Regions from separate parts of the Proteus sp. G2626 genome, predicted to be linked through region 3. Evidence: predicted binding sites of a transcription regulator. Region 3 holds the regulator's gene; each other region holds the start of a gene.

Evidence for each region. Region 3 encodes PhoB, which activates phosphate uptake and scavenging genes when phosphate is short. Its sites were predicted from a motif close to CTGTCATAAAACTGNCNNAT; they were not measured.
Region 1: a site for PhoB is predicted at 1,551-1,570, ahead of pstS (phosphate ABC transporter substrate-binding protein PstS). Genes of this name have one in related genera too.
Region 2: a site for PhoB is predicted at 2,078-2,097, ahead of phoA (alkaline phosphatase). Genes of this name have one in related genera too.

Annotation. Positions count from the first base shown of each region.
Region 1 covers NZ_JAABNH010000025.1:162,027-165,304, forward strand. The annotation lists gene pstC (phosphate ABC transporter permease PstC) at 1-330, opposite strand, end outside; gene pstS (phosphate ABC transporter substrate-binding protein PstS) at 408-1,448, opposite strand; gene envZ (two-component system sensor histidine kinase EnvZ) at 1,657-2,997, opposite strand; gene ompR (osmolarity response regulator transcription factor OmpR) at 2,994-3,278, opposite strand, start outside.
Region 2 covers NZ_JAABNH010000007.1:214,319-217,596, forward strand. The annotation lists gene GWJ05_RS03435 (Na/Pi cotransporter family protein) at 1-114, opposite strand, end outside; gene phoA (alkaline phosphatase) at 536-1,975, opposite strand; gene GWJ05_RS03445 (alpha/beta hydrolase-fold protein) at 2,176-3,278, opposite strand, start outside.
Region 3 covers NZ_JAABNH010000009.1:239,402-242,679, forward strand. The annotation lists gene phoR (phosphate regulon sensor histidine kinase PhoR) at 1-1,186, opposite strand, end outside; gene phoB (phosphate regulon transcriptional regulator PhoB) at 1,210-1,899, opposite strand; gene sbcD (exonuclease subunit SbcD) at 2,121-3,278, shown strand, end outside.

The DNA of each region.
Region 1 (3,278 bases), on a different contig from region 3:
GCGTTTTAACCAGTTAGGTGCTAACTCAGTGAGGAAAAGGGCGATACCAAAGCTGACAGGAACGGCAATAACCAGTGCGATGATTGACGTTACAACGGTGCCATAAATGGGCACTAACGCACCAAATTCCTGAGCAGGCGGATCCCACTCTTTCGTCCATAAGAACGAGAGACCAAATTGTTGAATACTTGGCCATGAGGCAAAAATCAGTGAAACAATGATACCTGTTAAAAGCAAAAGCGTAATCAACGCAGCTAGACGGACTAGTGCGCTGAAAATAACGTCCCCTCGTTTACTAGGGGCCTTTATTACCGTTGTGTGCTCGGCCATAAAGCCTCTTTTAATTTATTACCCCCTGTTTAGCAGGGGGTGAACGTTAACTTATCTCTTAATGGTTGCCGATTTTATTAGTAAATCGGTTTACCATTACTGTCTTTGATACTTGTTTTCCATGCAGCTCGAATTTGTTCTACAACTTCTGCGGGTAATACTGCGTAATCTAGGTTTTTCGCTTCCTGATTACCTTTGTCATAAGCCCAGTTGAAGAAATTCAGCACTTCTTTACCTTTTTCTGCATTTTGTTGTTTTTGATGCACTAAGATAAAGGTGGTTGAAGTAATTGGCCATGCATTTTCACCTTTCTGGTTAGTCAGGTCTTGTGCAAAGCTTTTGCTCCAATCAATTTTTCTTGCCGCAGCACTAAAGCTGTCAGACGTTGGTGCAATCACTTCACCATCAGCGGTTACTAATTTAGTATAAGCAAGATTATTTTGTTTGGCATAAGCATATTCAACATAACCAATTGAACCTGGTACACGCTGAACAAATGCAGCAATACCATCATTCCCTTTGCCACCTAAACCGGTAGGCCATTTAACCGTAGAACCTGCGCCTACCTGGTCTTTCCATGCGTTATTGACTTTGGATAAGTAGCTAGTGAAAACGAATGATGTACCTGAACCATCAGCGCGACGAATAACCGCGATATTCTGGTCTGGTAATTTTACGCCTGGATTGAGTTTTGTGATGGCAGGGTCGTTCCATTTTTGGATTTTGCCTAAATAGATATTACCAATAGTATCGCCATCTAAGGTCAGTTCACCTGATTTGATACCCGGAATATTGACAGCCATAACAACGCCACCAATCACGGTTGGGAACTGGAATAAACCGTCAGCTTGTAACTTAGCATCCGCTAATGGGGCATCAGAAGCACCAAAATCAACGGTATTTGCAATAATCTGTTTTACACCACCAGAGGATCCAATGCCTTGGTAGTTAATTTTGTTACCCGTTTCTTTCTGATAGGAATCTGCCCATTTAGCATAAACCGGGGCAGGGAACGTTGCGCCAGCACCAGTCAGCGAGGTCGTTGCCTGTGCAGAAAGAGCGGTCATTGAAAACGCAGCGGCAATGACACTAGTCAGGGTGGTACGCATCAGTTTCATAATCCCTCCTGTGGGATAGGTAGAATAATTTTCGACATCTATCAACTTCGGTTACGGTACGCACAGACAATAGGTCAGTAAGATGACAATTAAATGTCTTAATTGTGACAGTTTTATGACAAAGTAAAAAAATGATGAAATATTGACAGGAAGAAGAGAAAATAGAATGGAAACGATGGAATCAAAAGAGGCTTTAGATGAAGAGAAATTAATCGTCCTCGTCATCGCGCTCTTTTAACGGAAAATTAGCACGGATGAGTAAGCCACCTTTAACGCTATCATCAAGTTCAACATAACCGCCGTGGGCATCTATAATACGGCGAATAATGGATAATCCTAAACCCGCGCCCGTTGAGCTACGTGCTTGCTCACCTTGAACAAAAGGTTGGAAAAGACGTTGTCGGTCTTCTTGTGGAATACCTGGGCCATCATCTTCGACTTGAAACCATGCATATTCTTCATTTCTCCCACTTGAAACGCGTATCCAACCATTGCCATAGCGAGTGGCATTCACCATCATATTGGCAAGTGCTCGTTTCACAGCGATAGGGTTAGCCGTAATATTAATGGGGGTAGGATGAAGGTGAACTTCACTTATTTTGCCTGAATTTGCTTCAGCTGAAATGACTTCTTGTAGTAGATTATTCATATCGCACAGTTCCAAAGACATCTCTTTACCGGTGCGCATATAGTCTAGAAATTGGCCAATAATGGCATCACAATCTTCAATATCTTTATTGATAGAATCAGCAAGATAACTATCTTCAGGGCTCATCATTTCAGTAGCAAGGCGAATACGAGTGAGCGGTGTACGTAAGTCATGACTTACGCCAGCCATTACGAGTGTTCTATCATTATCTAATGAGCGTATGCCTGATGACATTTGATTAAATGCACGAATGATTGATCGCATTTCAGAGGAGCCAGATTCAGTGATAGGTGGCGGAATAACGCCTTTCCCGATACGACGTGCAGCATATTCGACTTCATTGAGTGGGCGATTTTGAAAACGGTTATAGAGCCAGAAAAAAGCGACAACGATGATAATAAAAATAATCGCTTGTCGATAAACAGGTAGTAAGAAGTTTTGCCCTAATTCAGTGAGTGGAACGCGGATCCAAAGAGAGGGGGAAATATGCGTGTTGATCCATAAAACAGGGTATTCTAGCGTGTTTTCAATCCAAATCTCTGTTTCTCCTCCCAGATATTCAGACATCTGCTCACTTAATTTGTCGTCGATTTTAGCCCAATAGAGCCCCTCCTCAAGCGCGGCCTCTTTATCAAAAAAAGAGATACCTAATTCGCTATAGATTTTATTGCGTAAAGCAGGAGAAATTTTAAGTGGAGTGCCATCGACTAAAATAAGTTCTTCAGGCATTAATGTGCGTATTTCATACGCTAAAACTTTATTAAATTGCTGAAGGCTTGGCCCTACAATAAGATGTTGCACAACGATATAACTGGCTATCAAGCTAAAAAAAAGTAGCGAGATAACCAGAAATAACGAGCGAGTCAGTTTATTGTGGGGTGAAAGCCTCAGCCTTCTCATTGAGCGCTGGTTCCATCAGGAACAAAGACGTAACCAAGCCCCCAAACTGTTTGAATATAACGAGGGTGTGTTGGATCCTCTTCAATCATGCGACGTAAACGAGAAATTTGCACGTCAATTGAACGTTCCATAGCACTGTATTCACGACCACGAGCGAGACTCATTAGTTTGTCACGAGAAAGAGGCTCTCGAGGATGAGAAACCAGCACTTTCAATACAGCAAATTCACCACTTGTTAGTGGCATGTGCTCTTCTTCGTGGAACATTTCACGTGTACCAAG
Region 2 (3,278 bases), on a different contig from region 3:
ACCTAAAATTCGGCGCAAATCAGAGCCGAAAACACGCATTATCCCAGTACGAACAATATGTGTTCCCCATACAAGAAGCGCGACTGATGAGAGTAAATGAAGCAGTGTCAGCATAGAAATAACAACCTTATTTTTATCATTGTTTGTTTGACTCTGTTCTCCTTCAATCTCATAAAAAAGAGAAAGACCATGAGCAGATAAATTATCTGAGAAAAGATTTTTATTGGTAATGCCTTAATAACACAGTGCGTTATTAGACAAAAAGATATTGCAACTTAAGCACAATAATCAATGGAGAAGTTGAGAATATTACATAGATTAATTCGTAAATTCTGTTAATTATAACAGAGAATATGTCATTTTCAAAGTCGCACTACAAATAACCCATTGATTTATTATCATTTTATTTTTCATGTATCAAACGTTCAATAAAAAAACGCGACCAGAGGGTATCTCTCTAGGTCGCGCAAAAATACAACAATTTAGTAAGGCAATTCGACTACATGTTCAGACAGACTATTAAATCAACTTAAATTTATTTCAGGCCCATTGCATCACGCATGGTGAAGAACAAGTCCGTTTGATCTGTTAATCCAACTACATTAGCTGCATGTGGACCGTAAGCCGCAACTCGTAATTGTGCCCCCGTATGCTCTTGAGATCCTTCTTCTGAGTTACCGTAATTCACCACCATAACCGCACCATCTTTGGTAATAAGTGCTTGTGTTAATCCACTTGATTTCACATCAGCTTCTATAATTTGACTTGAATGCGCGTGGTCAGCTGTAACAATAATCAGAGTGTCACCGTTTTGTTTAGCAAAATCTAAACCGATCTGTACAGCTTCATCTAACGCAACTGTTTCACCGATTTGACCACAAGGATTAGCATTATGATCTTGCTTATCAATAGAGGCACTTTCGACTTGTAAGAAGAAGCCATTTTCATTGGTTTTCAGTAAATCAATCGCTTTTTTGGTCATTTGTGCCAGTGTTGGCGCATTAGGGTCAAGTTTAGAGTTAGGTTTACATTCTAATGGCGGGTTATTGATATTGCCATGATAAACCGCTTTAGGCCCTTCCCACGCTACAGCCATATTGCCCTCATGGAATAACCCTAATACTGGCTTATCTTGATTCGCCAAAGTAATGGCGTCTAATGATTTAGCATCTTTGACGATTTGATAACCACGTTCAATGGCTTGTTGTTCTAATGTTTTACCTTTGTATTCACCCGCTACTGCGGTTTGAGCAAAACTTTTTGCACCGCCCCCTAATGTAACATCTGCACGAGTCACTAGTAGTTGCTCAGAGATAGAACCTTTACCGCCATTTTCTAATGCATTAGTTGAGCATTTTTCTAAGGTTTCAACAGGACCATAACATTTACGTCCAGTGACATGAGAAAATAGTGCGGCAGGTGTTGCATCTTGAATTTCTGATGTCGTCACGTTCCCCGTTGCCTTTCCGTTAGCTTTTGCTAATTCTAAAATGGTTTGATGATCCTTACCAAATACATCAATCCCTAATGCACCATTATACGTTTTCACACCCGAAGCCCATGCCGTTGCTGAGGCTGCCGAATCTGTGACATAGTTAGGTTTTTGTGTTTTTCTGTCTAATGAATAGTGTGTATATTGACCCGTCATCGGTAATGCATCAATACCTTTAAAAAAACCACCCGCACCTTCAGCGTAGTTACGTGCAACAGTGATTTCAGAATCCCCCATACCATCACCAATAAAGAGGATCACATTTTTCGCTTGATTATTATTTAAAGCTGCTTTTAATGCCTCAGTTTGATCTTGAGTCATACGGCGAGCACCGCCAAATTCTGTGATATTACCTTTTGCTGCGCGATCTTGTGCCAAAATTGCATCCGCAGCAACGGGAGCAGCAAAAGAAGGGAAACTCGCACCAGCCAATAGCGTTGTGACAATAACGGATAAAATAGAACGTTGGTAACGATGAGACATAGCTTTTTCCTTGCACTCTAAAGTAAAAACAAGATTAATGTTTTAAGTCAGAAAAAGCTTACGGTAGTTAAATGACAAAGAAATGAAGAGTAAAAGCAATTTTGATGACAGCTTTATGACAGGTTAGTGACAAGAACGAAGCTTATACTATGCATTATCTTGTATAAGCTTCTATTGTATTACGATTGAGTCCTGAGAGATTAATTTTCTTGTGTTAGTGCTTTTGTTCCCAGATACAGTGTTTCACACCAAGAGATATAATCATGTCCACTGGCCATTTCGAGTGATTTAACAGGGTAACCTTTTTGTTCTAAAACTTGTTTAAGATGGCGATTATTATTTAGAATTCCCCCTTTATCTCCACGGCTTTCAAATAGTCCTGCTTCTAAGAAAAACTGTAATGGTTTTTTATCCGCTTGCTTAAATTGACGAATAAGCCATTCTGGTTCTTCATTTTCAGGCGCCCACCAATAGGAGCCAGACATACTGAGTACTTTGCCAAAGCGCTCAGGACGATTAAATGCAATCCATGAAGAAGCTAATCCACCATAACTAGAACCTGACACTATCGTTTCTTCCCCCGAGACATGGATACCTTTCTCTTTTTCTAACCAAACAAACAATTCATCAGCTAAAAAACGGTAAAAATCAGGATTGGGTGGTAATTCGATCCCACGTCGATCGCCATCAATACTGTCAACAAATAGGATCATGATTGGCGGTAATTTCCCCTCTTCGATCTGTTTATCAAAAAACTTATCAATACCATATTGGCGACGATAAGTTTGCCCATCAAATAATACAAGAAGTCGAGGCGTTTCCATTTTTTGAGCTGGCAGGTAAAGTGCTATTTCACGATCATTATTTAAGATCTCGCTGTGAAAGCGAACAATCTCTGTCTTGCCTTTCATTGCTCTATCAAGAATATCAGGCAAATGGCATTCGCGCTGACGGTCTAATGACAACAAAGAGAAATGATTATAAATATCCTCTGACTGACTTGGTGAATCGTGAGAATTCAACGGATCCGCCTGTGCTGTGGTTAAAATCGCGCGACGTTGTTCAAAGGGTTCTGCATTTTCAATAACCGGAACATCAGGGGCTAATTTATATTGCATTAATGTATCGTTAGGCACGATATAACTACGATACCAAATATCACTATTGGGTAAATGAGTTAACGGATCATGGTTACCTTCAGGTGATCCCAGCAAATAGACATTCTTTTTTGCGCCTTGCCAGAGAAAAGTTACTCGCTTTTTATCATGATCATAAGGCTCAATCAGAGGAGTCCCTTCTTGGT
Region 3 (3,278 bases):
TTTTCACAATCGCCAAACCTAACCCTGTGCCCCCTGCATGGCGGGAACGGGCTTTATCAACACGATAGAAACGTTCGGTTAAACGCGTTAAGTGCTCAGCACTGATCCCCGCACCATTATCAGACACACTAAATAACATACCTTGTGGAATTTTCTTCCAACAGACTTTAATTGTCGTACCTTTCTCAGTGTGATTAATGGCGTTATAGACTAAATTAGAAACCGCACTACGTAGTTGCTCTTCATTACCACGAACAGCCCAATTCCCATCAATATCAAAAATAATGTGATGCTGACCTTGGCTCAATGCGTTCGCTTCTTGTTCTAATAAAACCAAAATAGCAGGAATATCAACAATCTTGTTTAAATCAATATGAGGAGCAGATTCAATACGTGAAAGTTGTAAGAGTTGCTGAACAAGTGTATCCATACGTTTAGCTTGCTCTTGCATTGTGACTATTGCCTTATGCTCTGCAGGTTTCGCGACACAAGTTTCTTCCATCATTTCAAGATAGCCTTGAATAACGGTTAATGGTGTTCTTAGCTCATGACTGACATTAGCAAAAAAATCTCGTCGCGAATTTTCCAATTTATTTTTTTCTGTTACATCGCGAGCTACCATCAAGCGCTGATCTTCGCTATACGGCATCACACGAAACTCCACAATAGAACCATTGTTGAGCGAAATGGTTAAAGGTCGGCTAAAATCATTCGCAGTAAAATAGTGCAAAAAATCCGGGTAACGTAATAAGTTAAAAATAGTTTGCCCATTGTCTTCCGGCCACCGAAAACCTAACAAGTGTTGAGCAAGGCTGTTACACCAAAAAATGTTACCTTCATTTGTCATCATCACAACCGCATCAGGTAAACTTTCAGCGCCACTTCTAAAGCGTTTTATTAAGTCTCCTAATTCTCGACGCCGTTTACGATTGCGTTGTTGTGTTTGTCGAATGCCATAAAAAATAGGTTCCCATCCTCCTCTGCCTTCTGGTGGTAAGACAGAGCGATCTAGCCATAACCATTTAGACAATTTCATCAAATTATAAGCATGCCAGACCAAAGCACTGAGGAGTGATACCACCAGCAACCAAGGAAGATGACCAATAAAAAGCGATAATACAAAAGCAGGTAAGCAAAATAGACATAGCCCCCAAACGAGGGCTTTCCACGATAGTCGTTCTAACACCTGACGATTACTCCCATATTGACTTAGAAACGGGCAGAGAAACGATATCCCGTTCCACGTACTGTCTGTATCATTCGGTCATGACCATCTTCTTCAATGGCTTTACGTAAACGACGAATATGCACATCCACGGTACGGTCTTCGACATAAACATTCGTTCCCCAAACATAGTTTAGCAGTTGTTCTCTACTATACACACGTTCAGGATGTGTCATAAAAAAGTGCAGGAGTTTAAATTCAGTAGGCCCCATATCAATAGGTTTATCTTGACTGGTGACGCGATGAGAAACAGGATCAAGTGCTAACCCATTGAACTCGATAATATCTTCCGCTGACATTGGTGACAAACGCCGTAAAATCGCCTTCACACGGGCAACAAGCTCTTTAGGTGAAAAAGGTTTAATAACATAATCATCTGCACCTGTTTCTAAGCCTTGGACTTTATCTTCTTCTTCCCCTTTTGCTGTTAACATAATAATAGGAATGTCACGAGTATTACTTTCTCGCTTCATCTGTTTTATTACCTGTAAACCTGAGCCACCGGGGATCATCCAATCTAATAAAACCAGATCAGGGTAAGGATCAATAAGAAAACTCAATGCAGAATCATAATCCTCTGCTTCAATTGGTTGAAAACCATTTTGTTCTAAAACAAAACAGATCATTTCTCGAATTGCGGTTTCATCTTCAACAACAAGAATACGCCTTGCCATACTCTATCCTGTGTAATGTATATAGAGGGTCAAAATGATTATGATGCAGTTTTATGACAGATTTATGACTAACCTTAACATTACTGAAATAGATCCCTGTTGTTAAGGTCAATAAATCATTTTTTGGTGAAATATCACTCAAAAATGGGGTTTATTGTTGAGTTTTCACTAAAAAAGCAAGGTGCGCTATACTCTTCATCAAATAAAAAAGAGGGATAGCAATGCGGATTATTCACACATCAGACTGGCATTTAGGGCAATACTTTTTTACGAAAACCCGCGTACAAGAACATCAACAATTTCTTGATTGGTTATTAGTCCAAATTAAGGATAATCAAGTCGATGCCCTGATTGTTGCTGGCGATATATTTGATACAGGCTCTCCCCCAAGTTATGCCCGAGAACTTTATAACCGCTTTGTTGTTGCCATGAGAGAAACACAATGCCAATTGATTATTTTAGGTGGCAATCACGATTCTGTCGCAACACTCAATGAATCTAAATCACTATTGGCGTGTTTAAATACTACTGTTATTGCCAATGTGCATACTGAAGCACCACAAGTACCACTAATTCTTCGTCAAAAAGATAACACGCCAGGTGCGTTACTTTGTGCGATCCCTTATCTACGTCCTAGAGATATGATAACTAGTCGAAGTGGACAATCCGGTGCTGAGAAACAAAATGCCCTAAAAGAAGCGATTGCTGATTATTATCAAGCTCAATATCAAGCCGCTCTCGATTTGCGTAATCAATTAAATATAAACATCCCTATTATTGCGACAGGTCACCTAACAACGATTGGTGCAAGTATGACCGATTCTGTACGTGAAATATATATCGGTACTTTAGAAGCCTTCTCTGCGACCCTGTTTCCTGAATTTGATTATATTGCTCTTGGCCACATTCATCGCCCTCAAGTGGTGAATAAATCAGGACATATTCGTTATAGTGGTTCTCCAATTCCTTTAAGTTTTGATGAGAGTGGGCAACAAAAAAGCGTCTGTCTTATCGATTTTGAGCAAGATAAATTAACCGAGCTTACGCTACTCCCTATCCCCGAATTTCAGCTATTGCGCACAATTACTGGCTCCTTAAAAGAGATAGCCACACAGCTTGAAAATTTAAAGAAACAATATACTGAAACAGATACGACTATCTGGTTGGATATTGAAGTTTCTACACAAGATTATCTCAGTGATATACAAACTCGAATTCAAGAACTGACTAACGACCCACTTTTTGATGTGGTTTTATTAAGAAGAGCTAGAAAACAGCGCCAGGCACTCACCCAAAATGAGAAAGAAACACTGACAGAATTAACGGTTTATGATGTTTTTGAAAGACGCTTAGAACAACATCAGTTTGATTCAGAAGAG